DNA from 2 places in the Streptomyces sp. NPDC002573 genome. Region 2 is predicted to be linked to the other one. Evidence: predicted binding sites of a transcription regulator. Region 2 holds the regulator's gene; the other holds the start of a gene.
What was found. Region 2 encodes HspR, which represses chaperone genes until heat shock. Its sites were predicted from a motif close to TTGAGNNNNNNNNNCTCAA; they were not measured.

Region 1 (14,919 bases), on a different contig from region 2:
GCGACCAGGGAGACCTGGCGGGCGCCCGGCAGCGCGCGGAGCGGGCCAGGGCGGGGATGGAACGGGCCCTGGGCACCGCCCATGTCTGGTCCGTCGGGTGCGCGATGAACACCGCGACGGCGCTCGCCCGGACCGGTGAGCTGGAGCGCGCGGTGGCCCTGGGCCGGGACGCCCTGGGCCGGGCGCGCACCGCGGTCGGGGACACCCACGTCCTCACCCTCAATCTGGCGGCGGGACTCGCGCAGGACCTGGCGGCGACCGGCCGGCACGACGAGGCGGAGACCGTGCGCGTGGACGCCGTACGCCGGCTCACCGAGAACTTCTTCGAGGAGCACCGGCAGGTGCGGTACATGCTCGAAGGACGGCGCCCCTACTGGGACTTCGAGCCGCAGATGATGTGAGATCGGCGGCAACGCCGAGGGGCCCGCCCCGAGCCGAAGCTCGGGCGCGGGCCCCTTGTGCGACCGGAGGCCGACCGGGGTCGGCCGGTGGCCTTACGCGTCGAACACCTCGCGCACGAGCTGCTCCTGCTCGGCCTGGTGCCGCTTCGCGGAACCGACGGCCGGGGACGAGCTGTGCGGACGCGAGATGCGGCGCAGACGCTCGGCCGGCGGGACGTCCGCGCCGACCGCCAGGTCCAGGTGGTCGATCAGGTTCAGAGCGATGAACGGCCAGGCACCCTGGTTCGCCGGCTCCTCCTGCGCCCACAGGTACTTCTCGGCGTTCGGGTACTTCTTGATCTCGGCCTGGAGCTCGGCACCCGGCAGCGGGTACAGGCGCTCGAGGCGGATGATCGCCGTGTCCGTCACACCGCGCTTCCGCCGCTCGGCCTCCAGGTCGTAGTAGACCTTGCCGGCGCAGAAGACGACCTTGCGGACCGCGGCCGGGTCCACCGACGCGTCGCCGATGACCGGGCGGAACTGGCCGGTCGTGAACTCCTCCGCCTTGGACGCGGCGGCCTTGAGGCGCAGCATCGACTTCGGCGTGAAGACCACCAGCGGCTTGTGGTGCGGGTTGTGCACCTGCCACCGCAGGAGGTGGAAGTAGTTCGACGGCAGGGTCGGCATCGCGACCGTCATGTTGTTCTGGGCGCAGAGCTGCAGGAACCGCTCCGGACGGGCCGAGGAGTGGTCCGGGCCCTGGCCCTCGTAGCCGTGCGGGAGCAGCAGGGTGACGCCGGACGTCTGGCCCCACTTCTGCTCCGCCGCCGAGATGTACTCGTCGACGACGCTCTGGGCACCGTTGACGAAGTCACCGAACTGCGCCTCCCACATCACGAGCGCGTCCGGGCGAGCCAGCGAGTAGCCGTACTCGAAGCCCATGACCGCGTACTCGGACAGGAGGGAGTCGTAGACGTTGTAGCGGGCCTGGTCCTCCGACAGGTACTGCAGCGGGGTGTAGTCCTCGCCGGTCTCCCGGTCGATCAGCACCGCGTGGCGCTGGCCGAAGGTGCCGCGGCGGGAGTCCTGGCCGGAGAGCCGGACCGGCGTGCCCTCGAGGAGCAGCGAGCCGATGGCCAGGGTCTCGCCCATGCCCCAGTCGATCGTGCCGTCCTCGACCATCGACGCCCGGCGCTGCAGCTGCGGCAGCAGACGCGGGTGAACGGTGAAGTGGTCGGGGATGTTGACCTGGGACTCGGCGATGCGCTTGACGACCTCCGAGGAGATGGCCGTGCCGACCGCGACCGGGAAGCCGTCCTGCGGCTCCTGGGCCGGGGCCACCACCTGCTGCGAGGTGGCCTCGCGGACCTCCGTGAAGACCTTCTCCAGCTGGCCCTGGTAGTCCTGCAGGGCCTGCTCGGCCTCTTCCAGGGTGATGTCGCCGCGACCGATCAGGGACTCGGTGTACAGCTTGCGCACCGAGCGCTTCTTGTCGATCAGGTCGTACATCAACGGCTGGGTGAAGGCCGGGTTGTCCGACTCGTTGTGACCGCGGCGGCGGTAGCAGATGAGGTCGATCACCACGTCCTTGTTGAACGCCTGGCGGAACTCGAAGGCCAGACGCGCGACGCGCACGACCGCCTCCGGGTCGTCGCCGTTCACGTGGAAGATCGGGGCCTCGATCATGCGGGCCACGTCCGTCGCGTACATGGAGGAACGCGAGGACTCGGGGGCCGCGGTGAAGCCGACCTGGTTGTTGATGACGATGTGGACCGAACCGCCGGTGCGGTAGCCCCGCAGCTGCGACATGTTCAGGGTCTCGGCCACCACGCCCTGGCCCGCGAAGGCCGCGTCGCCGTGGATCGCCACCGGCAGGACCGTGAAGTCCGTACCGCCCTTGTTGATGATGTCCTGCTTGGCGCGGGTGATGCCCTCGATGACCGGGTCGACCGTCTCCAGGTGGGACGGGTTGGCGGCGAGGGAGACCTTGATCTGCTCGCCGTCCAGGCCGGTGAAGGTGCCCTCGGCGCCCAGGTGGTACTTCACGTCGCCGGAGCCGTGCATCGACTTCGGGTCGAGGTTGCCCTCGAACTCGCGGAAGATCTGCGCGTAGGACTTGCCGACGATGTTGGCGAGGACGTTCAGCCGGCCGCGGTGGGCCATGCCGATGACGACCTCGTCCAGGCGGGACTCGGCCGCCGAGTCGATCACCGCGTCGAGCAGCGGGATGACCGACTCGCCGCCCTCCAGGGAGAAGCGCTTCTGGCCGACGTACTTGGTCTGCAGGAAGGTCTCGAAGGCCTCCGCCGCGTTCAGCCGGCGCAGGATGCGCAGCTGCTCCTCGCGCTCCGGCTTGGAGTGCGGGCGCTCCACGCGGTCCTGGATCCACTTGCGCTGCTTGGGGTCCTGGATGTGCATGTACTCGATGCCGGTGGTGCGGCAGTACGAGTCGCGCAGCACGCCGAGGATGTCGCGCAGCTTCATCATCGACTTGCCGGCGAAGCCGCCGACGGCGAACTCGCGCTCCAGGTCCCACAGGGTGAGGCCGTGCTCGACGATGTCCAGGTCGGGGTGCTTGCGCTGGCGGTACTCCAGCGGGTCGGTGTCGGCCATGACGTGGCCGCGGACCCGGTAGGAGTGGATCAGCTCGAAGACACGGGCGGCCTTGGTGACGTCGTCGTCGTGCGAGGCGTCGATGTCCTTGAGCCAGCGGACCGGCTCGTAGGGGATGCGCAGGGCCTCGAAGATCTCGTCGTAGAAGCCGCTCTCGCCGAGCAGGAGGTTGGCGACGACGCGCAGGAACTCGCCGGAGGCGGCACCCTGGATCACCCGGTGGTCGTAGGTCGACGTGAGCGTCATGACCTTGGAGATGCCGAGCTTGTTCAGGGTGTCCTGGGAGGTGCCCTGGAACTCCGCCGGGTAGTCCATCGAGCCGACGCCCATGATCACCGACTGGCCGGGCATCAGACGCGGCACCGAGTGGACCGTGCCGAGGCCGCCGGGGTTGGTGAGGGAGACGGTGACGCCGGTGAAGTCGTCCATCGTCAGCTTGCCGTCGCGGGCGCGGCGGACGATGTCCTCGTAGGCCTGCCAGAACTCGAAGAAGTTGAGCGTCTCGGCCTTCTTGATCGCCGCGACGACGAGCTGGCGGTCACCGTTCGGCTTCACCAGGTCGATGGCGAGGCCCAGGTTGACGTGCTCCGGCTTGACCAGGGTCGGCTTGCCGTCCTTCTCCGCGAAGGACCAGTTCATCGCCGGCATGGCCTTGATGGCCTGGACCATCGCGTAGCCGATCAGGTGCGTGAAGGAGATCTTCCCGCCCCGGGCGCGCTTGAGGTGGTTGTTGATGACGATGCGGTTGTCGAAGAGCAGCTTCACCGGCACCGCGCGCACGGACGTGGCCGTGGGCAGTTCCAGCGAGGCGTTCATGTTCTTCGCGACGGCGGCGGAGGGGCCGCGCAGGGTCACCAGTTCGGGACCCTCGGGCGCCTGGGCCACGGGCTCGTCCTTCTTGGGCTGGGCAGGGGCCGGCGCGGGCTTCGCGGCGGCGGGAGCGGCTGCGACCGGCTTGACCGGGGCGGCAGCGACGGCGGGCTGCGCGGCGGGGGCCGGCGCGGCCGGTGCCTGCGGTGCCGCGGGAGCCGGGGCCGTCACGGCCGGTGCCGGGGCGGCGGGAGCTGCCTGGGCCTGCGTGGTGGTCTCTGCGGCCCCCGCGGCCGCAGTGCCCGCCGCAGCGGGCGAGGCAGGGGCTCCCGGCTTGTAGTCGGCGAAGAAGTCCCACCAGGCACGGTCTACCGAATTCGGGTCCTGGAGGTACTGCTGATAGATCTCGTCGACGAGCCACTCGTTCGCACCGAACGCGGCCGCGGGGTTCTTCCCGGCTTGGTCGTCGGTGGAGACACTCGAGTTACTGGGGGACTGTGGCGACACGGCGGCAACCGCCCTCTTCCGCTTCACAAGGTTATGGACAGCGGAAATAAAGGCTACGCCTCCCTGAGGGTGAAGGTCAGGTCAGGCCGGTTCATCGTCGCGCAAGTCACATCGGAGAGCGTGTTTCGGGACGGGAAATGGCGGGAAACAAGCGTGGTTCCGCTCTCAGAGGGGTACGCCGACGGGAGCCCGGCGCGGAGGCTGCGCGGGCCTGTGCCTGATCACACGTGTCCGTCAGCCGGTCCATCCGTGGATCTTGTCGTTCCGGTTCGAACTTTACGTCAACTTGGGAGAGATGACTCTCCCGGAAGAGTGACCTGGATCCGGCAGCCCCGGGCGGATTCGGCCACCCCGATCCGGCCACCGTGCAGATCCACCGCCCAGCGCGCGATCGCCAGGCCCAGGCCCGTGCCGCCGTCGCTGCCCGGCCCGTGCGGCCGGTTCACGGCGCCGCGGTTGAACCGCTCGAAGACCCGGTGCCACTCCGACTGCGGGATGCCGGGGCCCTCGTCCAGCACCTCCAGCTCCAGGGAGTCCGGGCCGCCCCCGCGCCGGGCCTTCACCGTGACCCGGCCGTGCGGAGGGCTGTGCTTGACTGCGTTGTCGATCAGGTTGGCGACGACCTGGTGGATGCGCTCCGGGTCCGCGTGCGCGGTCAGCTCCGGCGGGGAGACGTCGAGGTGAAGATGGACGTCCGTGCGGGTGTGGCTGCCGGAGCCCGAGGCCATGCCGGCCCGGGCGGAGGACACCATCTGGGCCTCCTTGAGGACGCCCGAGAGATACGGCCACACCTCGAAGCGGCGCTTCTTCAGCGGGACCACGCCGTTGTCGATGCGGGAGAGGTCCAGCAGGGTCTCCACCAGGCGCCCGAGCCGCTCGGTCTGCTTCAGCGCGGTGCGCATGGTCTCGGGGTCGGCCTCCGTGACGCCGTCCACGATGTTCTCCAGCACCGCGCGCAGCCCGGCGATGGGGGTGCGCAGCTCGTGTGAGACGTTCGCCACCAGCTCCTTGCGCTGGCGGTCCTGGGCCTCCAGCTCGTCGGCCATCAGGTTGATCGTGTGGGCCAGGTCACCCATCTCGTCGCGGCGGTGGTCACGGACCCGGCGGGTGTAGTCGCCGTGCGATATCGACCGGGCCACCGCGTTCATCTCGTCCAGCGGCGCCGTGAGCGAGTGCGCCACGAACTGCGTGATCAGCAGTGTGGCGATCATCGAGAAGACCGTGATGAAACGCAGTTCGGTCTCGGTGCGCACCGCGATGAGCAGCAGCCCCGTGGTGATCAGCACCGAGATGACGACCAGCGCGCCCAGCTTGGTCTTGATCGAGAACGGGCGTACGCCGCCCCAGGGCTCCCCGGGGCTCCTCCGCGCGTCCGGCCCGTCGGTCATGGCGTCGGGGTCTCCAGGGCGTAGCCCACCCCGTGCACGGTGCGGATGCGCTCCGCGCCGATCTTCCGCCGCAGGGCCTTGATGTGGCTGTCCACGGTGCGGGTGCCGGAGGCATCCGCCCAGTCCCACACCTCCGCGAGCAGCTGCTCCCGGGAGAGCACCGCGCGCGGTGTGTTGGCCAGGCACACGAGCAGATCGAACTCGGTGGGTGTGAGGTGGACGTCCTCACTGCGCACCCGGACCCGCCGCTGGGCGTGGTCGATCTCCAGTTCGCCGAGGCGCAGGATGCCGCTGCGGGGTGTGGCCGCGGCCAGGGCGGCCCGCTCCATCCGCCGCAGCAGCACATGCACCCGTGCCGCCAGCTCACGCATCGAGAACGGCTTGGTCATGTAGTCGTCGGCGCCGACGCCGAGCCCGACCAGCATGTCCGTCTCGTCGTCGCGCGCGGTGAGCATCAGCACCGGTACCGGGCGCTGCGCCTGCACCCGGCGGCAGACCTCCAGGCCGTCGAAGCCCGGCAGCATGATGTCGAGAATCAGCAGGTCCGGCTGCCATGCCTCGGCCGTGTCGACCGCCGCCGGACCGTCGCCTGCCGTTTGCACGAGGAATCCCTCAGCGCGCAGCCGGGCGGCGATGGCGTCGACGATCGTTGGGTCGTCCTCGACCACCAGAACCCGTCGCTGCGCGCCCGGGGTCGCCGTCGTGCCGTTGTGCGCGGTGTGTGTCTGCTCCATCGCCCGCCCCTGGGGTTGCTTTCCGGAATCCGTGGGGTGATCCCATGACTGCGTTTGACGCTTGAATGATCCGCGTCAGGGAAGCAGGGTACGGGGAGTTACCGCCGGTCGGCTATCCAGGTCGGACGGCGAGGTGCACGACGTCGGGAACGCCCCGGGCAACGGGGACCTCTTCGGTATGCACCTGCCGGAACCCGGCATTCCAGAGGGTTCCTTCGAAATCCGGAGAGGGCTGGGCGGACCATACCGCCAGTACCCCGCCGGGGTTCAACGCCCGTGCGCAGCTTGCCAGTCCGGCCGCCGAGTACAGGCTGTCGTTGTCGTCCGTGACCGTCCAGCCGGGTCCGTTGTCGATGTCGAGGCACAGGGCGTCGTACGTGGCGGAAGTCTCACGCAGATACGCGACGAGGTCGGCCTCCAGGACACGGGTGCGCGGGTCGGCGAGCGCGGGTGCGGACAGCGCGCCCAGGGGGCCGTCGAGGTGCCAGTCGATGACCGCGCGCTCACGTTCGACGACTGTGATGCCTCCCCAGTGCGGGTCCGCCGCCGCGTGTGCGAGCGAGAAGCCGACACCGAGTCCGCCGATCAGCAGGCTCGGCGCCGGGCATGCGCCCAGGGCCCGGTGCGCGGCGTCCACGAGCAGTCGCTCCGAGCGCCCGTCGGAGGTGTCCATGAGGAAACAGCCGTTGGCGATGATCTGGAGCAGCTCACCGTGGCGGCGCAGCACGACCTCGCCGTGCGGGCCATCGCGACGGTCCAGGACTTCAGGGGTCTGACGGATGTCGTACGGATGAGGCATGAGTCACATTGTGGTGACGAACTGGCTCCAGGGGCGAGGGGTTTTCCTGTGTCACCCCGGATGCGCACTTATGTTCGGGTTTGTGCAGCGCGGACGCAGAACCCACCTGAGAAGTTGCTTTGAATCCGCCCAGTGGTGGCGTCGGTCATAGACAGCGGCTCGGGCGGCACGAAGGGTGGGGGATGAACGGAAGGAGTTCCTCGCCTTGGAACGCACGGTCTCGGCGGCTGACGCCATGCTCACGGCCCCCGGGACGGCCACGCCCCTGCTCGACGGCATGCCGCGTCAGCGCACCGTACCGCTTTCCGTGGCCCCGTCCGCGCCTCGCGTCCCGGCCCCCGCCGCCCCCGCCGCGCGCCCGGGTGTGCGGGCCCAGGGACTCCTGCCGACCCTCACGGACACCCCGTTCACCCTCGGATACACGGCCGTCCTCGTCGTGACGTCCCTGTTCGCCCAGTACGCCGACCCCTCGCTGGTGCACACCCTGTACCAGGAGTCCAGCACCGACGTCGCCCATCTGGTGAGCAGCCCGGCGCTGGTGCTGGTCGCCAGCGCGCTGTGGATCGCGGGCGGCCTGACCTCGTCGTACGCGCTTCTCTTCCTGCTCGTGCTGCCGACGCTGGAGCGGCGCATCGGCGGCCCGCGCACCGCCGTCGTCTTTCTGCTCGGCCATGTCCTCGCCACCCTGGCCACCGAGGTCCCGGTCGGCCTGGCGGTCATGGTCGGCCATCTGCCGGACAGTTCGCTGCACCGCCTCGACTACGGCATCAGCTTCGGCGTCGCGGCGAGCCTCGGCGCGCTGGCGGGACTGCTGCCGCCGTGGGCTCGGTGGACGGTGCTCACGGTGTTCGGCGGGATACTGCTCGACGATCTGGCCCAGTTCACGGACCCCCTGAGCAACTGGGGCCATCTGCTGTCCCTGGCCATCGGCATAGGGACCTGGCCATGGGTACGCCGCTGGCAGTGGACGGGCCGTCAGGACGCCCGCGCCCACGGCTGACTTCCTGGTGTCGACTGCCGCGCCCGGCCGTCTTTCTCACGCTCCGCCCCTCGCTGTACGGGCTCCACACGCCGGAGCCCCGACGGACCGGGACGCCGGGGGAGACGTGGACGTGCCGGCGCTGGTCCTGCTGGGAGCGGCGGGAGGAGCGCTGCGGGGAGCCCTCGACTTCTACATCCAGTTCGTGAACTGGCGTTCGGCCCGCAGTGCCCATCGGCGGCTCCCGCCCGGGGAGGAGGGCACGACACCCCGTGTCCGGGACTACTTCGACCCCGGCGTCGACGTGGTCGCGGCTCTTGTGCACAGCATGATCGGCGCCGGACTGGCGGTGCTCTTCGGCAGAACGGGACAGATCGGCGGCCCGTACGCGGCCATCGTCGTCGGCACCTCGGCTCCGGTGATCCTGACCCAGCTCTCCCGTGTCCAGGCGGTGAGCCAGGCGGTCGGCGGAGGTGGCGGCCAGGACACCCCCGCCGACCCCGGCGACTTCGCCGGCGCGCCGCCCGTGGTGCCGGCCTGGCCGTCGCCCGCGGCGGATCCCGAGACGTTGCCAGGACCCGCTGCCGCCGCGGCCGACGGCTCGCCGCCGGCGTCCGCGTCGGCGCGGGTGCCGCCCCAGCCGCTGCCCGGCGCGCCGCCCGGCCCACTCCGTCCGGACCCCGAGGCCGCCCGACCGCAACCGAACGGCCGGCCCGGCGATCCGGCGGAGGGGGCAGGCCGGGGCCGGGGCGGCCAGGGTGCCGCGCCCCGGCACCGGGGCGGTCGTGACGAGTCCCTGGACCGTGAGCCGGCCGCCGGAGAGGAGGGGGCGCCATGACCGGACGCTCCTCCGCCGGCCGCCGCGTCGCGGCGTCGCTGTTGGGCGTGGACCGGCCGGGGCGCGGACGCGCCGAGGTGGCGGCGCGTCGCGGTCTGCCCTTCGGCCGGCGTGTGCTGGCCGCCGTCCTGGGCGTACGGGTCGGCGGGCCGACGGGCGAGGTCCCGGGGGTCCCGGAGATTTTTGCCCGGCAGTCGGCCCCGGCTGTTGGGCCCACGAGCGAGCCGAACCGGGCCGTGCCCGAGGCGGGGGGCCGTCCGCTCCCGGGGACGGAGGCGGAAGGCCCCCGGACCCGCGGGCGCGCCGGACCTCCGCACGGCGCGAGCCGTACCCGCGGCCGAGGGCGGACGGTGCACCGCAGCACCTGCTGAGCGAGGACCGCCCTGACTACGAGCGCGTTCTCGACGAGGCACTGCGCTCCGCCCCGTACGGCCCGGAGCCGGTCGCCGCGGGGCAACGCTCGGCCCCGAGCAACTGCGCGTCATGGCACTCGACGCCACCCCCCTGATCGCCGCCGCCGCGGCGACCGGGTACCACCACTACGTCCACGACCGTGAGGAGGCGCGCCCTGAGGGGTTCGCCGCCGCGGCGGGGGGACCACGGAGGGCGCCGGAGCCTTTGCCCTGGCCGCGGTGCTCGCTCCCGCACTCGCCGGTACCGCCGCGGTGATCTTCCTGCTCCTGGGCTACGCCCTCAAGCTCTTGGTCCCGGCCGCGTCCCCCGCCAGACCCTTGTGACCGCCGGCTGGTGCTTCGGTGCGCTGACCGCGGCGGTGATCGTGGCCGACGTGATCGGCCTGCTGGTCATCGCCCGGCGCGGCGGCCCCTCCGGCAAGGGACCAGAACCCGTCGGCGCGCTGCCGCCGGAGGTCGCACGAGCCCAAGAGGCCTGGTGGACGGCACTGCTGGAGCGCGGCGTCCTGCCTTGGGGCGGCGCTGGAGGAGGACGGGAGAGGCTTCACGTCTCCGGGGTTCACGAGCCCGGACTCCACCAGCCCGGACGTCACCAGTCCGGACCACGGCGCCTCCACCTCCGCCCCCGACCCCGCAGGCCGCGAACGCGCGTCGGACTGACGCGCACCGACGTCCGTCACGGCGCCCGGACCGACCCGCCGGGCCCCCGTCACCCCGCCCAACACCCGGAAATCGCAGGCCATCGCGTGATCGCTCAGAGCGAACGTGCCCGGGGGAACAATGGGATCGTGCCGCGCATTGAGTCGGCATAGCTCAAGTTGACTGCCGAAGGGGAGATCATGGCTTCGATGCCCACATCGCTCACCCTGCCTGTACTGCCGCTCGATGGCGAAGTCGTGCTGCCCGGCATGGTGGTTCCGCTGGACCTGAGTGACTCCGACGTGCGCGCGGCCGTGGAAGCCGCTCAGGCGGCCGCCCGGTCGGAGCCCGGAAAGCCCAGGGTGCTGCTCGTGCCCCGGATCGACGGCACGTACGCCACCACCGGTGTGCTCGGCACGGTCGAGCAGGTCGGCCGGCTCGCCGACGGTGACCCGGGCGCCCTGATCCGCGGCCGGAGCCGCGTGCGGATCGGCGCCGGGACCACCGGTCCGGGTGCGGCGCTGTGGGTCGAGGGCACAAGGATCGACGAGGACGTGCCGGACCCGCTGCCCGGCCAGGTCACCGAACTCGTCAAGGAGTACAAGGCGCTCGCCGCCAGCTGGCTGAAGAAGCGCGGCGCCTGGCAGGTCGTGGACCGCGTCCAGGCCATCGACGACGTCTCCGCGCTCGCCGACAACTCCGGTTACTCACCTTTCCTGACCACCGAGCAGAAGGTGGAACTGCTGGAGACGGCCGACCCGGTCGCCCGGCTGAAGCTCGCCACCCAGCAGCTGCGCGACCATCTCGCCGAGCAGGACGTGGCCGAGTCCATCGCCAAGGACGTCCAGGAGGGCGTCGACAGGCAGCAGCGCGAGTTCCTGCTGCGCCGTCAGCTGGAGGCCGTTCGCAAGGAGCTGCGCGAGCTGAACGGCGACGCCAAGGACGGCGAGGAGTCCGACGACTACCGGGCCCGGGTGGAGGCCGCCGACCTGCCCGAGAAGGTCCGTGAGGCCGCCCTCAAGGAGGTCGACAAGCTGGAGCGGTCCAGCGACCAGTCGCCCGAGGGCTCCTGGATCCGCACCTGGCTCGACACCGTGCTCGAACTGCCGTGGAACGAGCGCACCGAGGACGCGTACGACATCCGGGGCGCCAAGGCCGTCCTGGACGCCGAGCACGCGGGCCTGGAGGACGTGAAGGAACGGATCACCGAGTACCTGGCGGTGCGCAAGCGCCGCGCCGAGCGGGGCCTCGGTGTCGTCGGCGGGCGGCGCGGCGGTGCCGTGCTCGCGCTCGTCGGCCCGCCCGGTGTGGGCAAGACCAGTCTCGGCGAGTCCGTGGCGCACGCCATGGGACGCAAGTTCGTCCGCGTCGCCCTCGGCGGTGTGCGCGACGAGGCCGAGATCCGCGGTCACCGGCGCACGTACGTGGGTGCCCTGCCCGGCCGGATCGTGCGCGCCGTCAAGGAGGCCGGCTCGATGAACCCGGTCGTCCTGCTCGACGAGATCGACAAGGTGGGCTCGGACTTCCGGGGCGACCCGGCCGCCGCCCTGCTGGAGGTCCTGGACCCGGCGCAGAACCACACCTTCCGGGACCACTACCTGGAGGTCGAACTCGACCTGTCGGACGTGGTCTTCCTCGCGACGGCGAACCTCCTGGAGGCCATCCCGGAGGCGCTGGCCGACCGTATGGACATCGTCCGCCTGGACGGCTACACCGAGGACGAGAAGGTCGTCATCGCCCGTGACCACCTGCTCCCGCGTCAGCTGGAGCGGGCGGGCCTGGACAAGGCCGAGATCACGATCGACGAGAGCGCGCTGCGCAAGCTCGCCGGCGAGTACACCCGCGAGGCGGGCGTACGAAACCTGGAGCGGTCGATCGCCCGGCTGCTCCGCAAGGTCGCGGCCCAGCACGAACTGGGCGAGAAGGAGCTGCCCTTCACCGTCCGGGACGAGGACCTGCGCGAGCTGATCGGGCGTCCGCACCACGTGCCCGAGTCCGCCCAGGACCCGGCCGAGCGGCGGACGGCGGTCCCGGGTGTGGCGACCGGTCTCGCGGTCACCGGCGCGGGCGGTGACGTGCTCTTCGTGGAGGCGTCGCTGGCCGACCCGGAGACGGGCGCGGCGGGCCTGACCCTCACCGGTCAGCTCGGCGACGTGATGAAGGAGTCCGCGCAGATCGCGCTGAGCTTCCTGCGCTCCCACGGCGCCGAACTGGAGCTGCCCGTGGGCGACCTGAAGGACCGGGGTGCGCACATCCACTTCCCGGCGGGCGCGGTCCCGAAGGACGGCCCCAGCGCGGGCATCACGATGACGACCGCGCTGGCCTCGCTGCTGTCGGGCCGTCTGGTCCGTACGGACGTGGCGATGACGGGCGAGGTCTCCCTGACCGGCCGGGTGCTGCCCATCGGCGGGGTGAAGCAGAAGCTGCTCGCCGCGCACCGGGCGGGCGTGACGACCGTCATCATCCCCAAGCGTAACGAGGCCGACCTGGACGACGTCCCGTCCGAGGTGCTGGAGAAGCTCGACGTGCACGCCGTCACGGACGTCCGTCAGGTCCTGGAGCTGGCGCTCGCGCCGGCCACCAGCGACGCGGCGCGGGAGGTTCCGGTGGCGGCGTGACACCAGAGATTCCGGTGGCGGAGTGACGGACGCCCCCGGATGACCGGAGGCCCGGGTTTCGTGAGGGAGGCCCGGGCCTTCGCCGTGTCTGAGAGGGGGCCGGAGGCCGCCCTTGGTCTACGCCTGCGAAATACTGGCGGAGCTGCGGCAATGGGTGAGATGTGGCAGAAACCTTCAGGATCGGACAACCGGGGCAGGGGTGCTGACGTGCGCGAGGACTCACACGGCGAGGAGTGGCCGGTCGAACCCGGCATCTCGGGCGGCGGTGCGGACCAGGAGTTCCTGTCACTGGAGCGCGAGCTGACCGTGTTCCTGCGGCGCGCCCGTGCCAGCCAGGGTGAGATGGCCCGCGAGGTCCACCCGGATCTGGAGACCGCCGCCTACGGCCTTCTCGTACGGCTCGACGAGTGCGGCCGTCAGCGCGCCACGGCCCTCGCCGCCTACATCGGTGTCGGCAAGGCCACGATGTCCCGCCAGCTGCGCGCCTTGGAGGACCTCGGTCTCGTCGCCCGGGAGCCCGACCCCGCCGACGGCCGTGCCTGGCTGGTCCATCTCACCGAGGAGGGCCGCAGCCGCGTCGGCCGGGTCCGCGAGGCCCGCCGGGCCCGCTATGTGCGTCAGCTCGCCCACTGGGACCAGCGCGAGGTGGCCGAACTGGCCCGGCTGCTGAACCAGTTGAACCGGGGCATGGAGAAGTAGACGACGGCCGCGGGCTGCTTCACAGGCCCACGTACACCACCGTCGCGTCGTCGTGCGTCTTGCTGCGGCCCAGGTGCTCCCGCCGCTCCCGGTCGGCGTCCTCCAGGGCCCGTACGCGCTCCACGAGCGCCGCCGCCCCCTCCTTGCGCACCAGCGTGAACAGGTCCGTCCAGTCGCCCTGGCGGAACTTCTCCGTCCAGCGGGTCGCGCCGTCCGTGAGGGCCACGAGGGTGCGCACCGCCGTGCGCGCAAGCTCGCCCGTCACCGCCCGGGCCGCGACCGAGGGGTCGGCGGCCGCCGTGAAGAAGCCGCCCTCCTTGTTGCGGACCGTGGCGTCCGCGATGGCGTCCGAGGCCAGCGAGGCGCGCGGGACGCGGGCGAGCCGCTCGTCCAGCAGGGCCGTGACCGTGCCGTCGGGGGCCTCGGCCAGCAGCACCGAGTCCGAGAGCACCAGGTACTCCACCGCGGCCTCGGACCAGCGCGCGAGGACCACGGTCGCCTGCGGCGTGCGCGGGTGAGAAAGGTCACAGGTGGCCTCGTGAGCCTCGGCGGTACGGCTCAGGGCCTGCGCCAGGACCTCCGTCAGGGTCAGATCCCGGCGGGAAACGGACAGTTCGGTCAGCGCCCCGCCGAGCCGTGCGCAGAACCAGTGGACCGAATGGAGACACCCGTCGTCGCCCACCGGCGGAGTCACCCCGTCCAGTACGACCAGCGCTCCGCCCTGTCCTGAAGCCGGAACGGAGAGTGCGGCGAAGTCCTCGTCGGGACGGGCCGCGTCGCCGGGCTCGGAAATCAGTTCCATACGCATCCGGCCAGTCTGCACCAGCCCTTCACAAGGTCCACGAAAGGCTGGCAACGACCGTGGAATCGGTGCGACCGACCAGGTCAGCCGCCTGGTTTGGCATGGAATGATCGACTCCGGCGAAGCGTGGTGGCGAATACTGCCAAAGCGTGCCGCCGACGTCCAACCGGCCCGCTGTACGGGCCACTCGCACGGGCCACAGGAACTTGCCCGCCAACTCCCCGGCGATGTTCACTCCTTCGGGTGGCGGGTCAGGCGAAGCGAGACCTCTGTGCATCGCCACTGGGAGGGTCGGAAGCCGTCGTACCGGGTCGACGTCCCCGATGACGGACCGTCACCCGGCCATGGGTACACGAGTCAGGAATGCGAGCACCGGTGCAGAAGACGCGGCCTCGGCGCACAGGCAAGCAGACGGCCACCGAACGGGGTGTCTCGTCCGAGTCCACGGGCAGCGGCCGTACCGCCCACGTGCGCAATCGGCTGATCGTCGCGGTGGCCGTGGTCGCCGCCGCGATCGCGGGCGCCGGGGCGCCGAGCGTCATCGCCGCCTCCGGGCAGCTGAACGACTCCCAGAACCTCGTGACGCTCGCCCAGCAGACCCAGGACGCCCTCACCCTCGCCCACGCGCTGGCGGACGAGCGTGACGCGGTCACCACGTATGTGGCCGCGGGGCGCCCCAAGTCGCAGACGCCGGCCGAGC
Region 2 (14,919 bases):
CTACGCGCCGGACGTCACAGAGACGACGTGCGTGGCGATTCTGCAGCCCGGGTATCGCTTCGGCGAGCGCACCATCCGCCCCGCGCGGGTGGCGGTGGCCGAGCCGCAGCCGGGAGCGCAGACGGTCAAGGCCGAGGAGAGCACCGAGCCGGGCGACGACAAGGAGAACGGTGGCCCGGACGAGGGCTGACGTACACCACGAACGCGTAGGGAAGGAGGGACGTCGGGGATGAGCACCAAGGACTTCATCGAGAAGGACTTCTACAAGGTCCTCGGCGTCCCCAAGGACGCCACCGAGGCCGAGATCAAGAAGGCGTACCGGAAGCTCGCCCGCGAGTTCCACCCGGACGCCAACAAGGGCAACGCCAAGGCGGAGGAACGTTTCAAGGAGATCTCCGAGGCGAACGACGTCCTCGGCGACCCCAAGAAGCGCAAGGAGTACGACGAGGCCCGCGCCCTCTTCGGCAACGGCGGCTTCCGTCCCGGTCCCGGGGCGGCGGGCGGCTCGTTCAACTTCGACCTCGGCGATCTCTTCGGCGGCCAGGCCGGCGCCGGAGGGAACTTCGGCGGAGGTCTCGGTGACGTCTTCGGGGGCCTGTTCAACCGTGGCGGCGGCGCGGGCACGCGTACGCAGCCGAGGCGCGGCCAGGACATCGAGTCCGAGGTCACGCTCAGCTTCATGGAGGCGGTGGACGGCGCGACCGTGCCGCTCCGCATGTCCTCGCAGGCGCCCTGCAAGGCCTGTTCGGGCACCGGCGACAAGAACGGCACTCCGCGTGTGTGCCCGACCTGCGTCGGCACCGGGCAGGTCGCGCGGGGTTCGGGCGGCGGCTTCTCGCTGACCGACCCCTGCCCGGACTGCAAGGGCCGCGGTCTGATCGCGGAGAACCCCTGCGAGGTCTGCCACGGCAGCGGCCGGGCGAAGTCGTCCCGGACGATGCAGGTCCGCATCCCCGCGGGTGTCTCCGACGGGCAGCGCATCCGCCTGCGCGGCAAGGGCGCGCCCGGCGAGCGGGGCGGCCCGGCCGGCGATCTGTATGTCGTCGTGCGTGTGAATCCGCATCCGGTCTTCGGCCGCAAGGACGACAACCTGACGGTGAGCGTGCCGGTGACGTTCGCGGAGGCGGCGCTCGGCGCCGAGATCCGGGTGCCCACCCTGGGCGGGCCCCCGGTGACGCTGAAGCTGCCTCCGGGCACGCCCAACGGGCGCACGATGCGCGCCCGTGGCAAGGGCGCGGTCCGCAAGGACGGCACCCGCGGGGACCTGCTGGTCACCGTCGAGGTGAGTGTCCCCAAGGACGTCTCGGGCAAGGCTCGTGACGCGCTGGAGGCGTATCGCGAGGCGACCGCGGACGAGGACCCGCGGGCTGAGCTGTTCCAGGCGGCGAAGGGAGCATGAGGAGATGGACGGCCGTCGACGTAACCCGTACGAGCTGACCGAGGACACCCCGGTCTACGTCATCTCGGTGGCGGCCCAGCTCTCCGGACTGCACCCGCAGACACTGCGCCAGTACGACCGCCTCGGCCTGGTGTCCCCGGACCGCACCGCGGGCCGGGGCCGGCGCTACTCGGCCCGTGACATCGAACTGCTCCGCCAGGTGCAGCAGTTGTCGCAGGACGAGGGCATCAACCTGGCCGGCATCAAGCGCATCATCGAACTGGAGAACCAGGTGGTCGCGCTCCAGTCCCGCGTGGCGGAGCTTCAGGACGCGCTGGAGGGCGCGGCTGCGACGATGCGCCAGCGCGAGGCGGCGGTGCACGCCTCGTACCGCCGTGACCTGGTGCCGTACCAGGAGGTGCAGCAGACCAGCGCGCTGGTGGTGTGGCGGCCCAAGCGGCAGCAGCAGGGCGACTGACCTGTCCCGCAGGGGCGGTACCGGACCTCGTTCCGGTACCGCCCCTTTCGCATGCGGTCAGAGCCAGGAGTCCCAGATGCCGTAGGCCAGGTTCTTCACGGCCTTCTCGGCGCCCGACGCGTCGGTGTGGACGACGCGGTAGTAGTACAGGCCGAGCCGGTCCTCGTGCACGGTGGTGTCGAGGTGGCTGCCGTGGTCGGCCGACGGGCCCGAGGCGAGCACGGTCCAGTCGCCCCGGGCGGGGTCCCAGCGCTCCACGCGGTACCCGGCCAGCAGGGAGCAGTCGCCCAGGCCCGAGCTCTCGGAGCAGCCGAAGTACGGGTCCGGGTACTGGCTCTGGCGCACCTCGGTGCCGCTCCAGCCGGGCGGCCGGGTGTCGGGCAGGGTGACCGAGACCTCGGCGGTGTGGAAGAACTCGGGGCCCCTGCCGTCGTACAGGCCGGAGCCGTCCGTGGCGGCCACCCGGTAGACATGGGCCCGGCCGTCGGGGACCGTCGGGCAGAGGATCTCGGTCGGGGCCAGGGAGCTGCCGGTCCAGCAGTTCTTCTTCCAGACCGTCTCACCGGTGTCCGGGTCGGTGGTGCCCTGCCAGACGTAGTAGCCGGTGACGTCGTCGTCGGCGGGCGGCGTCCAGGTCAGACGGACTCCGAGCGGGAGCTGCTCCGCGGTCAGGTTCTCGACCGCGGCCGGGCGCCGGGTGTCCGGCGTGGTCTGTGTGGCCACGGGTCCGGGCCCCGACTCGTGCCCGTAGGGGTCGACCGTCACGACCCGGTACTCGTACGTCGTCTCCGACTCGCCCGAGACGTCCCGGCAACTGCCGTTGATCTGCGTGCTGCCGGCGTAGGCGGGGGCGTCACTGTCCGCCCAGGTCCAGTACGTCGAAGGGGCCTGGAGCGGCTCGTCGTAGGGGCTGTTCGGCTTGCACCTGTCCACGACGGTGCTCTCGCCGGTCGCCGGGTCGGTACGGACGATCCGGTAGGTGAGCAGCGGGCTCTCGTCGAAGGCCCATGGATCGGCGCTGCTCCATGCGATCGTCACGCCCTCGCCGAACGGGGTCGCGGTGGTCCGGAACGCGGGGATCGCCTCGGGGCGGCCGGCCATCGACAGCGTGACCTCCACCGGGGCGGCGGCGTTGCCCTTCGCGTCCAGCGCGCGCACCGCGTACCGGTAGGTGCCGGCCACCGGGAGCAGTTGGCGCGGTACGACGTCGGTGCCCTTGGTGGTGCCCTTCTGGGGGAGGGCGTCGAGGTAGCCGCCGGTCGCCGGGTCGTACTGGAGGACCTGGTACGAGGCGGCCCCGTCGACGGGGGACCACACCAGGTGGGGCACGCCCGACCGGTACTCGACCCGGGCGTCGGCGGCGGTCGCGGGCGGCGTCAGGTCGAAGGTGGTGAACGTGGTGGCGGCCGAGTAGGCGGACCAGTTGCCGACCACGTCCCGGGCGCCGCCCCGGTAGGTGACCTTGCTGCCGTCGGCGGGGTACCCGGTGTCGCAGATCGCGCCCTTGGTGCCGGAGTACACGGTGGCCCAGGTCCTCGTCGCGGCGTCGAGCCGCTGCATCTCGTACCGGGCGATGTCGGCCGCGTTCTGAAGGGTGGTGACCAGCTCGGGGGCCGCGAAGGGCTGGTCGCCCGGGCAGAGGTCCATCTCGACGAAGGGCGCGGCCGGCGGGGTCCTGTCGACGGTGGTCACGGGGGGACCGGCGGTGCCGCCCGACTCGTTGCCCGCTCTGTCGTACGCGCGGACCTCGTAGGAGAAGACCTGACCGGTCGCCGGGGGAGTGTCGGTGTACGTCGTCGCCGTCGTCGCGGTCAGCCTCGTCCAGGCGGTGGCGCCCTTCGGGCGGCGGTAGACGCGGTAGCCGGCGAGGTCCATCTCCTTGTTCCTCGCCCAGGAGACCTTCGCCTTGCGGGTCGCCTTGTCATAGGCGGCCGTGACGCCCGCCGGGGCGAGCGGCCTCACCTTGTCGACGGTGGCGGAAGTCCGGGGTGCGTAGGTGAACTTGACGGCGGCCTTGCCGGTCCAGTTCACATAGTCGATCCGCAGGGTGTGGATGCCCTTGGGGATGGTGAGGTTGACGCCCGTCGAGCGCGAACCACGGGTGTCCGACCAGAGGTTCAGCTTCCGTACGCCGTCGAGGTAGACGCGGATCCCGTCGGTCCCGCCGGCGCTGAAGGCGAAGGGTCCGCCGGAGCCGAAGTCGCGGGTGACGGTCCAGCGGACGCCGAACCGGTCCGCCGGCAGCCCGGAGGCCGGGGCACCGCTCCAGCTCTGGTCGACGGCGCTGTCGCAGTCGGTCCTCCCCGGGGTGCCGGTGAGACCGGTGTTCGCGAAGAACTGCCGCTTGAACACCGGCGAGGTGCAGGAGGTCGCGGCGGAGGCGGGAGCGGCGGCCGTGAGCAGTCCGCCCGCAGTGGCGAGCACGACGGTGGTGGCGGCCGCGGCGGTGACGCGTCGTCTGGCTGGGTTCATTCGGTCCTCTGATCGGATCGAGACGCGGAAAGGCGCTCGTGACCAGGACACGCGAGACGCGGAAGAGGTTGTACAGATCTTTACGACCCCACGGCTTTCCCTTTGCGCGGGGTGTGCGGGGTGCGGCAAGGGTCGGCCGACGCAAGGAGTGTGATGGATGTGCTGATGCGTGATGTAGATCACGTTTGGTGTCGGGCGTGAACGATGGCTAATCACAGGAAAGTTGACGGAGTGTAGGTTTCCGGGTCTCCGCAGGTGACGGCGGAAATCTCCATCAGGGGGAGGTTTGGCAAAGGCCCTGGTGGTGCGGTTTCTTGGTCTTCACTTGACTTCCACCCGGATGCTGTTGCCATCTCGTTAACCCGTACTCCTTGACGCTGCATGCCGTCGCCGCGTTGGCTTTCAGCCACTTGGGTCGCAATGCTGCTCCCCCGCCCGGAAGGCATCTGATGTGAACGCTCGTACCACCCGTAGGACCGCTGTGCGTCGAACCGCCATAGCCCTGGCCGCATCCGCGGCGGCCGTCTCTCTCGCCGCGTGCGGCGTCATGGACGGAGTCGGCGGGGGCAGCAGCTCCGCGTCTCCGAAGAAGGGCGACGACATCACAGTGGGTCTTCTTCTGCCGGAGAAGGAGAACCCGAGGTACGACAAGTTCGACTACCCGATCATCCGGGACCAGGTGCGCTCCCTCACCCACGACAAGGGCAAGGTCGTCTACGAGAACGCCGACGCCGACGCGGCCAAGCAGAGCGAGCAGCTCGACCAGATGATCGCCGACAAGGTGGATGTGCTGCTGGTCGACCCGGTGGACGCCAAGTCCCTCAAGGCGGGCGTGACGAAGGCCAACGAGGCGGGCATCCCGGTCATCGCCTACGACCGGCTCGCCCAGGGGCCGATCGACGCGTACATCTCCTTCGACAACCAGCTGGTCGGCCAGGTGCAGGGCCGCGCCCTCGTCGAGGCGCTCGGCAGCAAGGCGGAGACCAGCAAGGTCGTCATGATGAACGGTTCGGTCACCGACCCGAACGCGGCGCAGTTCAAGGAGGGCGCGCTCAGCGAGCTCCAGGGCAAGGTCAACATCGTCAAGACCTACGACACGAAGGACTGGAAGCCGGAGAACGCCAAGGCGAACATGGTCCAGGCGATCCAGGCCGTCGGTCTGAGCAACATCGCGGGCGTCTACTCGGCCAACGACGACGTGGCCGGCGCCGTCATCGAGGCGATGAAGGAGGCGGGCATCAGCAAGGTCCCGCCGGTGACCGGGCAGGACGCCTCGCTGGCCGCCGTGCAGCGGATCGTCTCGGGCGAGCAGTACATGAGCGTGTACAAGTCGTACCCGGAAGAGGCCAACAACGCCGCGGAGATGGCGGTGGCCAAGGTCCAGGGTCGCTCGATCGAGTTCGACGCGCTGACCCGGGACAAGGTCGACGGCCCGACGGGGCAGAAGATCCCGTCGATGCTGGTGCCGGTGGTCGCGCTGACGAAGGACAACATCAAGGACACGGTCATCCAGGACGACATCTACACCGTCGGGGACATCTGCACCCCCAAGTACAAGGCCGCGTGCACGCTGATCGGTCTGAAGTAGCGGGCACGCCGCTCCTGGAGCAACGGCCGTGGTGGAGGGCAGCGTCGCCCGTCCACCACGGCCGTTTCGTCGTCCGGCGGACCGGCCCGCCCCGACCTCCCGTCAACTGGGTGCAGACGGAACTTCCGGAGGGAGGGAGAATCCGGGACGTTCCCGGCAAGTGTGGGCGTTGGTGCTGCGGAGCCTTGTTGCGGAGGCGGGCGGCTCCGCGCATAGTTGCGCTGCGAACACGCTGCAGGACGCTGAGCCGGGAGTTGGAGCCAGGAGTGGAAGATGGCCGGGCACGGGACGGACGCGCATCCGCACGGCGCTGACCGGCTCTGCGAGTCCGGGAACCGGGTGTACTCCCGGGCCGTACGCCGGGGCCGGGTGCCCCGCGCGGACGCCGCGCCGGTGCCCTGTCTGCTGGAACTCGCGCTGCTGCACCCGGACCCCGACGACATGGACTGGCTGGTGCCGACCTCCCCGCAGGAGGTCATGACGCGGCTGCTGCGCGGCGTCCACGAGGAGGTCAGCGCGAGCCAGGCGCGGGTCGGGGCGGCGGTGGCCGCGGTCGAGTGGTACGCCGGGCTCGGCGGCCGTGAGCAGGGCTCCGCGGAGGGCGTGGCGATCCGTGTCCTGGACGGGCTGCCGCGGATCCGGGCCGCCATGGACGAGGCGACCGAGCGGTGCACGCGCGAGGTGCTGACGGTCCAGCCCGGCGGCATCCGCCGCGAGGACGAACTCTCCGAGGGTCTGCACCGGGCGCTGGAGATGCGCCGCAGGGGCGTCCGTATGCGCGATCTGTACACGCATGTCGCCCGGCACGGCCAGGGGTTGCACACCTACATGGAGCTGATGGGCGAGGCGGCCGAGGCCCGCACCCTGGACGAGGTGCCCGAGCGCCTCATCCTGTTCGACCGCACGGTCGCCTTCATCCCGGCCAACCCCGACCGCACCATCGCGCTGGAGCTGCGCCACCCGGCCCTGATCGACTACCTGGTGACCATCTTCGAACGGCTGTGGCGCCTGGCGATCCCGCTGACGTCCCCCCTGCCGGAGACCGGCATCGACGGCATCACCCATCGGGAACGCTCGATCGCGGCGCTGTTGGCGGAGGGCCACCAGGACGCCGTGGTCGCCGAACGCCTCGGCATCAGCGTCCGCACCTGCCGGGCGCACATCGCCCGGCTCTCCGAGACCCTGGGCGCGGCGAGCCGTACCCAACTGGGCGTCCGGATCGCCCAGGCGGGCCTGGACGGGCCCTCGCGGGCGCCCGAACTGCTGCCCCTCACCGGTCGGGCCCCGGAGCCTCCCGTCGGCCTATGAGCCCCCCTCGCGGGGCCCCGGGCCGCCTTCCCCGGCCAGTGGGTTGTTCTGGCTCAGGATCCCCGACTGCGCTATCAAATAGCCGAGTTGGGCACGGCTGCCGCTGCCGAGGGCCGTGGCCAGCTTGGCTATGTGGGCGCGGCAGGTGCGCACGTTCATGCCCAGGCGGCGGGCGATGGCCTCGTCGACATGGCCCTCCACCAGGAGCTTGGCGATGGAGTGCTGGATGTCCGTGATGCCGTCCGGATCGGTCTCGTAGGGGGTGCCCGCTCGCAGCGGCACCGCCCGGCCCCACATGAACTCGAAGACCTTCACCAGATAGCGGACGAGGCCCGGGTGCCGCAGCTCCAGGGCGACCTGGCGGTCGTCGCTGATGGGGATGAACGCGACCGCCTCGTCGCAGATGATGAGCCGCTCGACGAGTTCGTCGATGGTGCGGTACTCGGCCTTGCCGTCGGTGAACTGGTCCACGTAGGCCAGCCGTTCCGGGCTGTAGCGGGCCGTGTGCTGGTAGAGGGTGCGGATGCGCACCCCGCGCTCGATCAGCGGCCGGTCGCGCTCCAGGCCCTCGATGAGCCGGCGTTCGGGGCGGTGGCCGCTCGGCTGGACCGTCAGCATCTCGTTCTGGCACTGGGCGGTGGCCAGGTCGAGTGCCGCGTTGATCCGGTCGAGCCCCTCCAGCACCGTGATCGAGTGGGTGGGCGCGGTCACCTGCGCGCTGAGGGCCATGAACGGCTCGAAGGCTTCGGCCAGGTTGGTCGACAGCCGTCTGCGCTCGGAGATCTCACGCTCTATCGGGTTCAGCCGCTGGGCCAGGGCGACCGAGGGCGGAACCGGGCGCAGCCAGTTGGCGTCGTCCGGATCGGGATGGAGGAGGGCGAACTCCATGAGACACGGAGCCTCTTCCGCGTCGGCGCGCGCGATACGCCCTGTGCGCAGGGCGTTCGCGTAAAGACGCCCGCCCTCCTCGCACAGTTCGGTCAAGGCATGGGGATGTGTCGCTTTAGCCCGATTGGTTGTCAAACCTCCACCCCCCAGGGTCCTGAACATGCAGGAACATGATGCACCGATTGTGTGGCCATGACGTGCCCGAATGAGCCATCGTCTTAGTCGACGGGGGAAGAGGGGACCTTCAAGTGAGGACGAAGCCGACTATGGGTAAGAGAATGCTTCGCTCGGTGCTTGTCGCCACCTTCTCCGCCGTTGTGGCCTTCGGAACGTTGAGTGGGCTCGCCGGCGCGAAGGAGGACGTACGAGCGGACAGTGTCTGGTCGTTGGTACCCGCTTCTTCCGCGGCCGGCGATAGTGCCACACCCGTCGGCCCAGATGACAGCGTGTGGAGCTGATGTGACCACTCCTCCGGACGACCGCACCTTCCGTCGCGAGATGGCCACGGCCTACCGCTCCGGCTGGCACTTCATCGACCTGGCCACTGCCATCCCCCACAACGGTGACTCGCTGATGGTGACCGTGTTCGGGGAGCCTGTCGTCGTCGCCCGCGACGAGGACGACGATGTGCGGGCCTACCGGCTTCTGCGACGGCCTCGGGGGGCGCCGCAGCCTGTCCGGTGCGCCATACGGTACGGAATGATCTTTGTGAATCTGGACCAGCGCGATCACCGGCTGGTCGAACCGGACACCCCGGTCATGCGGACTGTCTCAGCCACCCCCCGCAGTGCCTGACGCGATTCCCCCGTCGTAACAAATCGCTCAGGTGCTTCCCCCCGCAGCGGCGTCACCGTGACCTGAACACGGTGACGCCGCTGCAGTTTGTGCGGAAACTCCGGGTGTGCCCCGTTGCCACGGTGGCTGGATTCGGTCCTTACCCGGGGTTCGCCCACGAGCCACCCCCTCACCGTCCGTGATGACACCGCTGCGCGCGCCTCCCGGATGTCACGCGCGCCCCCTCATGTCACTTGCTGCGGCCCCTCGACGGCCCGTCCGCGCCCCCTGCCTCCCGGCGGTCATCGAGTCGCGCCCGCATCCGGCCCGTATTCCCCTACGGCCGGATCGGGCCTTCGTGCTGCCCTCCGGGCCGGGGAGGGCGGTCCGGTGCTGCTCCTGCCCGGATCCGGGGTACTGGACGTCTCGGACGCGCCCGGGTGGGTGAGCGAAAGGCTCTCGGCCGCGGAACCTCGCCGGTCGCCCTCCCGTTCCGCGCCTTGAGTGGAATAGACTCAACTTTATGTACGTTGCTCGCGTCAGATGAAGGACTGACGACAGCTGAGCGTGGCTGACGCAAGGAGGAGAACGGGAACGTGGACGCCGAGCTGACCAACAGGAGCCGGGACGCGATCAACGCGGCCAGCAGCCGGGCCGTCGCCGAGGGGCACCCGGACCTGACCCCCGCCCATCTGCTCCTCGCGCTGCTGGAGGGGCAGGACAACGAGAACATCATCGACCTGCTGGCCGCCGTGGACGCCGACCAGGCCTCCGTACGGGCCGGCGCCGAGCGCGTGCTCGGCGGTCTGCCCAGTGTGACCGGGTCGACCGTGGCACCGCCCCAGCCCAACCGCGAGATGCTGGCCGTGATCGCCGACGCGGGCAAGCGCGCCAAGGACCTCGGTGACGAGTACCTCTCCACCGAGCATCTGCTCATCGGCATCGCCGCCAAGGGCGGCGCCGCGGGAGAGGTCCTGACCGGCCAGGGCGCGGACGCCAAGAAGCTCTTGAACGCGTTCCAGAGGACAAGGGGAGGACGCCGGGTGACGACCCCGGACCCGGAGGGCCAGTACAAGGCCCTCGAGAAGTTCGGCACCGACTTCACCGCCGCCGCGCGTGACGGCAAGCTCGACCCGGTCATCGGCCGGGACCAGGAGATCCGCCGCGTGGTGCAGGTGCTGTCCCGCCGTACGAAGAACAACCCGGTGCTCATCGGTGAGCCCGGTGTCGGCAAGACCGCCGTCGTGGAGGGCCTCGCCCAGCGCATCGTGAAGGGCGACGTGCCCGAGTCCCTCAAGGACAAGCGGCTGGTCGCGCTGGACCTCGGCGCCATGGTCGCGGGCGCCAAGTACCGCGGTGAGTTCGAGGAGCGCCTGAAGACCGTCCTCGCCGAGATCAAGGACTCCGACGGCCAGATCATCACCTTCATCGACGAGCTGCACACCGTGGTGGGCGCCGGCGCCGGCGGGGACTCCGCCATGGACGCCGGCAACATGCTCAAGCCGATGCTGGCGCGCGGTGAGCTGCGCATGGTCGGTGCGACGACCCTCGACGAGTACCGCGAGCGGATCGAGAAGGACCCGGCCCTGGAGCGCCGCTTCCAGCAGGTGCTGGTCGCCGAGCCGACCGTCGAGGACACCATCGCGATCCTGCGCGGCCTCAAGGGCCGCTACGAGGCCCACCACAAGGTGCAGATCGCGGACAGCGCGCTGGTCGCCGCGGCCACCCTCTCCGACCGGTACATCACCTCCCGTTTCCTGCCCGACAAGGCCATCGACCTGGTCGACGAGTCCGCCTCGCGGCTGCGGATGGAGATCGACTCCTCCCCGGTCGAGATCGACGAGCTCCAGCGTGCCGTGGACCGGCTGCGCATGGAGGAGCTCGCGCTCAGCAAGGAGACCGACCTGGCCTCCAAGGAGCGGCTGGAGAAGCTGCGCCGCGACCTCGCCGACAAGGAGGAGGAGCTGCGGGGCCTGACCGCCCGCTGGGAGAAGGAGAAGCAGTCCCTCAACCGGGTCGGTGAGCTGAAGGAGAAGCTCGACGACCTGCGCGGCCTGGCCGAACGCGCCCAGCGCGACGGCGACTTCGACACCGCCTCCAAGCTGCTGTACGGCGAGATCCCGGGCGTGGAGAAGGAGCTGGAGGCCGCCTCCGAGGCCGAGGAGGAGGCGTCCAAGGGCACGATGGTCAAGGACGAGGTCGGCCCCGACGACATCGCGGACGTCGTCGCCTCCTGGACGGGCATCCCCGCCGGACGCCTGCTGGAGGGCGAGACGCAGAAGCTGCTGCGTATGGAGGAGGGGCTCGGCCGGCGGCTCATCGGCCAGGCCGAGGCCGTACAGGCCGTCTCCGACGCCGTACGCCGCAGCCGGGCCGGTATCGCCGACCCGGACCGCCCGACCGGCTCGTTCCTCTTCCTCGGCCCGACGGGTGTCGGCAAGACCGAGCTGGCCAAGGCGCTCGCCGACTTCCTCTTCGACGACGAGCGGGCGATGGTCCGCATCGACATGTCGGAGTACGGCGAGAAGCACAGCGTCGCCCGGCTGGTCGGCGCCCCGCCCGGATACGTCGGCTACGAGGAGGGCGGCCAGCTGACCGAGGCGGTGCGCCGCCGCCCGTACAGCGTGGTGCTCCTCGACGAGGTGGAGAAGGCGCACCCGGAGGTCTTCGACATCCTGCTCCAGGTGCTGGACGACGGACGGCTGACGGACGGCCAGGGCCGCACGGTGGACTTCCGCAATGTGATCCTCGTGCTGACCTCGAACCTGGGCAGTCAGTTCCTGGTCGATCCGGTCCTGACCGAGGCGGAGAAGAAGGAGCAGGTCCTGGAGGTGGTCCGCACCTCCTTCAAGCCCGAGTTCCTGAACCGGCTCGACGACCTGGTGGTCTTCTCGGCGCTGTCGAAGGACGAGCTGAGCCGTATCGCCCGGCTCCAGATCGACCGCCTGGCCAAGCGGCTGGCCGAACGGCGGCTCACCCTGGAGGTCACGCCGGAGGCCCTGGCCTGGCTCGCCGACGAGGGCAACGACCCGGCGTACGGAGCCCGCCCGCTGCGCCGACTCGTCCAGACCGCCATCGGAGACCGGCTCGCCAAGGAGATCCTGGCCGGCGAGGTCAAGGACGGCGACACGGTCCGGGTGGACACCTTCGGGAGCGGGCTGCTGGTGGGCCCGGCGTCCGGCAAGACGCTCTGACCGGGCCCGGTCGGCCCGCGTGGGTGTAGATGTGTACGAGGGCGGTGCGCCCGTCCTCGTACACCACGGTCAGCTCGACCTCGTCGACGCCGGCCCGTGGCATCCGCCGGCTGCCCTCGGGCGCGGCGCCCGCGAAGGCCGACGGACCGGTCCGTCCGGCGGTGGAGAGCGGCCAGATCATGTCAGCCCCCGGCGGACACGACCCGTTCAGGGTTGCCAGCCCCCTCCCCGGATGAGGGAGGATGGCGGAATCCGTACGAAGGGAAGAACACGGTGAGCATCGACCCGTCCTCGATTCCGAACTTCGGGGGCCAGCCCGAGCCGCAGCCGCCGGCGGGCCCCGTGGTTCCGGATCAGGACCTCGTGAAGCAGCTCCTGGACCAGATGGAGCTCAAGCACCTCGTTGACGAAGAGGGAGACCTCGTCGCACCGTGGGAGCAGTTCCGTACGTACTTCATGTTCCGCGGCGAGGGCGACCAGGCCGTCTTCTCCGTGCGGACGTTCTACGACCGTCCCCACCAGATCGACGAGAAGCCGCAGCTGCTGGAGTCCATCGACGACTGGAACCGGCGCACCCTGTGGCCCAAGGTCTACACCCACACGCACGACGACGGCACCGTCCGCCTCATCGGTGAGGCGCAGATGCTGATCGGCACCGGCGTGAGTCTGGACCACTTCGTCTCGTCGACCGTGAGCTGGGTGCGCGCCGCCATCGAGTTCGACCGGTGGCTCGTCGAGCAGCTCGGCCTCACGGAGGAAGTCGACGACGCGGAGAAGCCCGAGGACGACGGGGAGTAGATCCCCCTAGAGGGGCGATCGGGCGAGTACGACCAGATACGCCCCGTAGACAAAAGAGAGCCCGGCCAGGGCGCTCGCCACGATGGTGGCGTGCCACGGTCGGGCTCTCGCCGTCCGTACCAGCGCCCGCGCCACCACCGTCAGCAGCGGGAAGGCCGGGAGCAGAAAGCGCGGCTTCGACTCGAAGAACCCGGAGCCGCCGAGCGCGATCACCAGCAGTACGCCGCTGTAGACGACGAGCGGCAGCGGGGCGCGGTCCGCGATCAGCAGCCCGAAGAGCACGCTGCTCACCCCGACGATCACCAGGGCCATCGGGAACAGCAGCCGGGTGCCGTGCAGCGCCATGTGCTCGGTGAAGCGCAGCGCGCCGTGCCCGAAGTCGAACCGCGAGCCCCACAGCCGCTGCACGGTGAAGTAGCCACCGAGCGGATCGCCCCTGCGGTGGCCGACCCACAGCACATAGCCGCTCCAGCCGAGGGGCGCGAGCGCAGCGCCCGTCCACAGCCTGTGGGAAACTCCGCGACCGCGCGTCCGCCACACCTCGTGCGCGGCCGACGCGAGCACCGCGACGGCCACCGAGCAGCCGTTGGGCCGGGACAGGCCGGCGAGGGCCGCCAGTGTCCCCGCCCAGACCCAGCGCCGGGTCAGGACCGCGTACAGCGACCAGGCGGCGCACGCCGTCAGCACGGGCTCCGTGTAGCCCATCGTCAGCACCACGGAGTGCGGAAGCAGCCCCCAGAGCACGACGAGGACGGTGGCCACGGCGGGGCCGTGCAGCCGTACGCCGATCCGGTAGATCCCGTACGCGGCGATCACCGCGGCCGTCCAGGACACCAGCAGTCCCGCCTGGACGCCGCCGAGCGGGGTGAGGGTGGTGACCGTGTGGACCAGACCCGGGTAGAGCGGGAAGAACGCCAGGTCGTAGTGGATGCCGGTGCGGTTGCGCAGGATGTGTCCGTAGCCGTGCGAGGCGATCCCCAGATACCAGACGGAGTCCCAGGAGCGACCGAGCAGCAGCAGGGGGTGCCTGCCCGCGGACCGGGCGACGAGGGCGAGCACGAGGCCGCCGCACAGCCGGGAGACGAAGAACAGCCCGAGGGCGGCGGCGGCCGTCGTCGGCAGCCGTCGGCCGTCCCCGGCCGGACGGACACGGTCGCTGTTCCTCGGGCCCGGTGGGGCGGGGGCCGGGATGGTCCTGGTGTCGGTCACACCGGAACCATCCTCCGATCACGCCCGGTTTACGAAGCTTGCGCGGCCGTGCGGGGGCGAATTCCCGCGTACGGGGCGCCCGCCCCTCGGCCGAACTGCTCGGCCGAGCGCACCGCGGTGACCAGCACTCGCACAACAGGCCCACCACGGGCAACTTCAGCACCACCGCCGGTGAGGTGGGCCCTTGCTCGGGTCCGGCGTCAGAAGGACGTGATCTCTGAGGCCGCTAGGCCCTGTCGTCAAACTCCCGCCTGCCCCGCGACGCCATGCACGCTCCCCCACGCTCGACTTCGCTCGCGCGGGCGGTGCCCCCACCGCCGCACCGGGCGAAATCCCACGTACATCCAGTACGAGGGCTTCCGCCCGGCACTGCCCCAAGCTCTTCGAGCAGGGGGTCCCCCAGAGCACGCTCCCCCACTCTCGGCTTCGCTCGAGCGGGAGGGGCCCCCACGCCGCCGCAGAGCCCGCCCTCCGGGCGGACGGCGGCAGTTTGACGAGAGGACCTAGTGCTGTGGCCGGGAAGGTTTGCCGGACAGCCGCCGGGCGGCGCGAGCCGGTAAACCTTTCCGGTCGCAGCACTAGTTGACCTGGCCGGTCGGCCGGATCGTGACGGTGTTCACGTCGACGCCGGCCGGCTGGCCGAGCACCCACATGACGCCGTCGGCGATGTTCTCCGCGCTGAGCGCGGGGCCGGGCGGAGTGCCGCCGCGTGTGTCCCAGAAGGGCGTGTCGACCTTGCCGGGGGCGATCAGGCTCACCCCGACACCCGACTCGGTGACGAGCATGCGGGTGTTCTCGGCGAGGGCGTGCACAGCCCACTTCGTGACCGAGT

Region 1: a site for HspR is predicted at 10,260-10,278, ahead of lon (endopeptidase La). Genes of this name have one in related genera too.

Annotation. Positions count from the first base shown of each region.
Region 1 is NZ_JBIARC010000038.1:34,173-49,091, reverse strand. It holds gene fxsT (FxSxx-COOH system tetratricopeptide repeat protein) at 1-401, shown strand, start outside; gene ACFYX0_RS30110 (multifunctional oxoglutarate decarboxylase/oxoglutarate dehydrogenase thiamine pyrophosphate-binding subunit/dihydrolipoyllysine-residue succinyltransferase subunit) at 495-4,310, opposite strand; gene ACFYX0_RS30105 (HAMP domain-containing sensor histidine kinase) at 4,592-5,698, opposite strand; gene ACFYX0_RS30100 (response regulator transcription factor) at 5,695-6,432, opposite strand; gene ACFYX0_RS30095 (spermidine synthase) at 6,545-7,231, opposite strand; gene ACFYX0_RS30090 (rhomboid-like protein) at 7,437-8,231, shown strand; gene ACFYX0_RS30085 (hypothetical protein) at 8,338-9,048, shown strand; gene ACFYX0_RS30080 (hypothetical protein) at 9,045-9,419, shown strand; partial or broken gene ACFYX0_RS30075 (hypothetical protein) at 9,413-10,121, shown strand; gene lon (endopeptidase La) at 10,301-12,718, shown strand; gene ACFYX0_RS30065 (MarR family transcriptional regulator) at 12,926-13,417, shown strand; gene ACFYX0_RS30060 (protein phosphatase 2C domain-containing protein) at 13,437-14,225, opposite strand; gene ACFYX0_RS30055 (nitrate- and nitrite sensing domain-containing protein) at 14,583-14,919, shown strand, end outside.
Region 2 is NZ_JBIARC010000029.1:101,188-116,106, reverse strand. It holds gene grpE (nucleotide exchange factor GrpE) at 1-190, shown strand, start outside; gene dnaJ (molecular chaperone DnaJ) at 230-1,399, shown strand; gene ACFYX0_RS26050 (heat shock protein transcriptional repressor HspR) at 1,404-1,856, shown strand; gene ACFYX0_RS26045 (hypothetical protein) at 1,914-4,328, opposite strand; gene ACFYX0_RS26040 (sugar ABC transporter substrate-binding protein) at 4,810-5,916, shown strand; gene ACFYX0_RS26035 (LuxR C-terminal-related transcriptional regulator) at 6,190-7,224, shown strand; gene ACFYX0_RS26030 (helix-turn-helix transcriptional regulator) at 7,219-8,274, opposite strand; gene ACFYX0_RS26025 (hypothetical protein) at 8,572-8,907, shown strand; gene clpB (ATP-dependent chaperone ClpB) at 9,483-12,080, shown strand; gene ACFYX0_RS26015 (YbjN domain-containing protein) at 12,354-12,878, shown strand; gene ACFYX0_RS26010 (hypothetical protein) at 12,885-14,087, opposite strand; gene ACFYX0_RS26005 (SDR family NAD(P)-dependent oxidoreductase) at 14,666-14,919, opposite strand, start outside.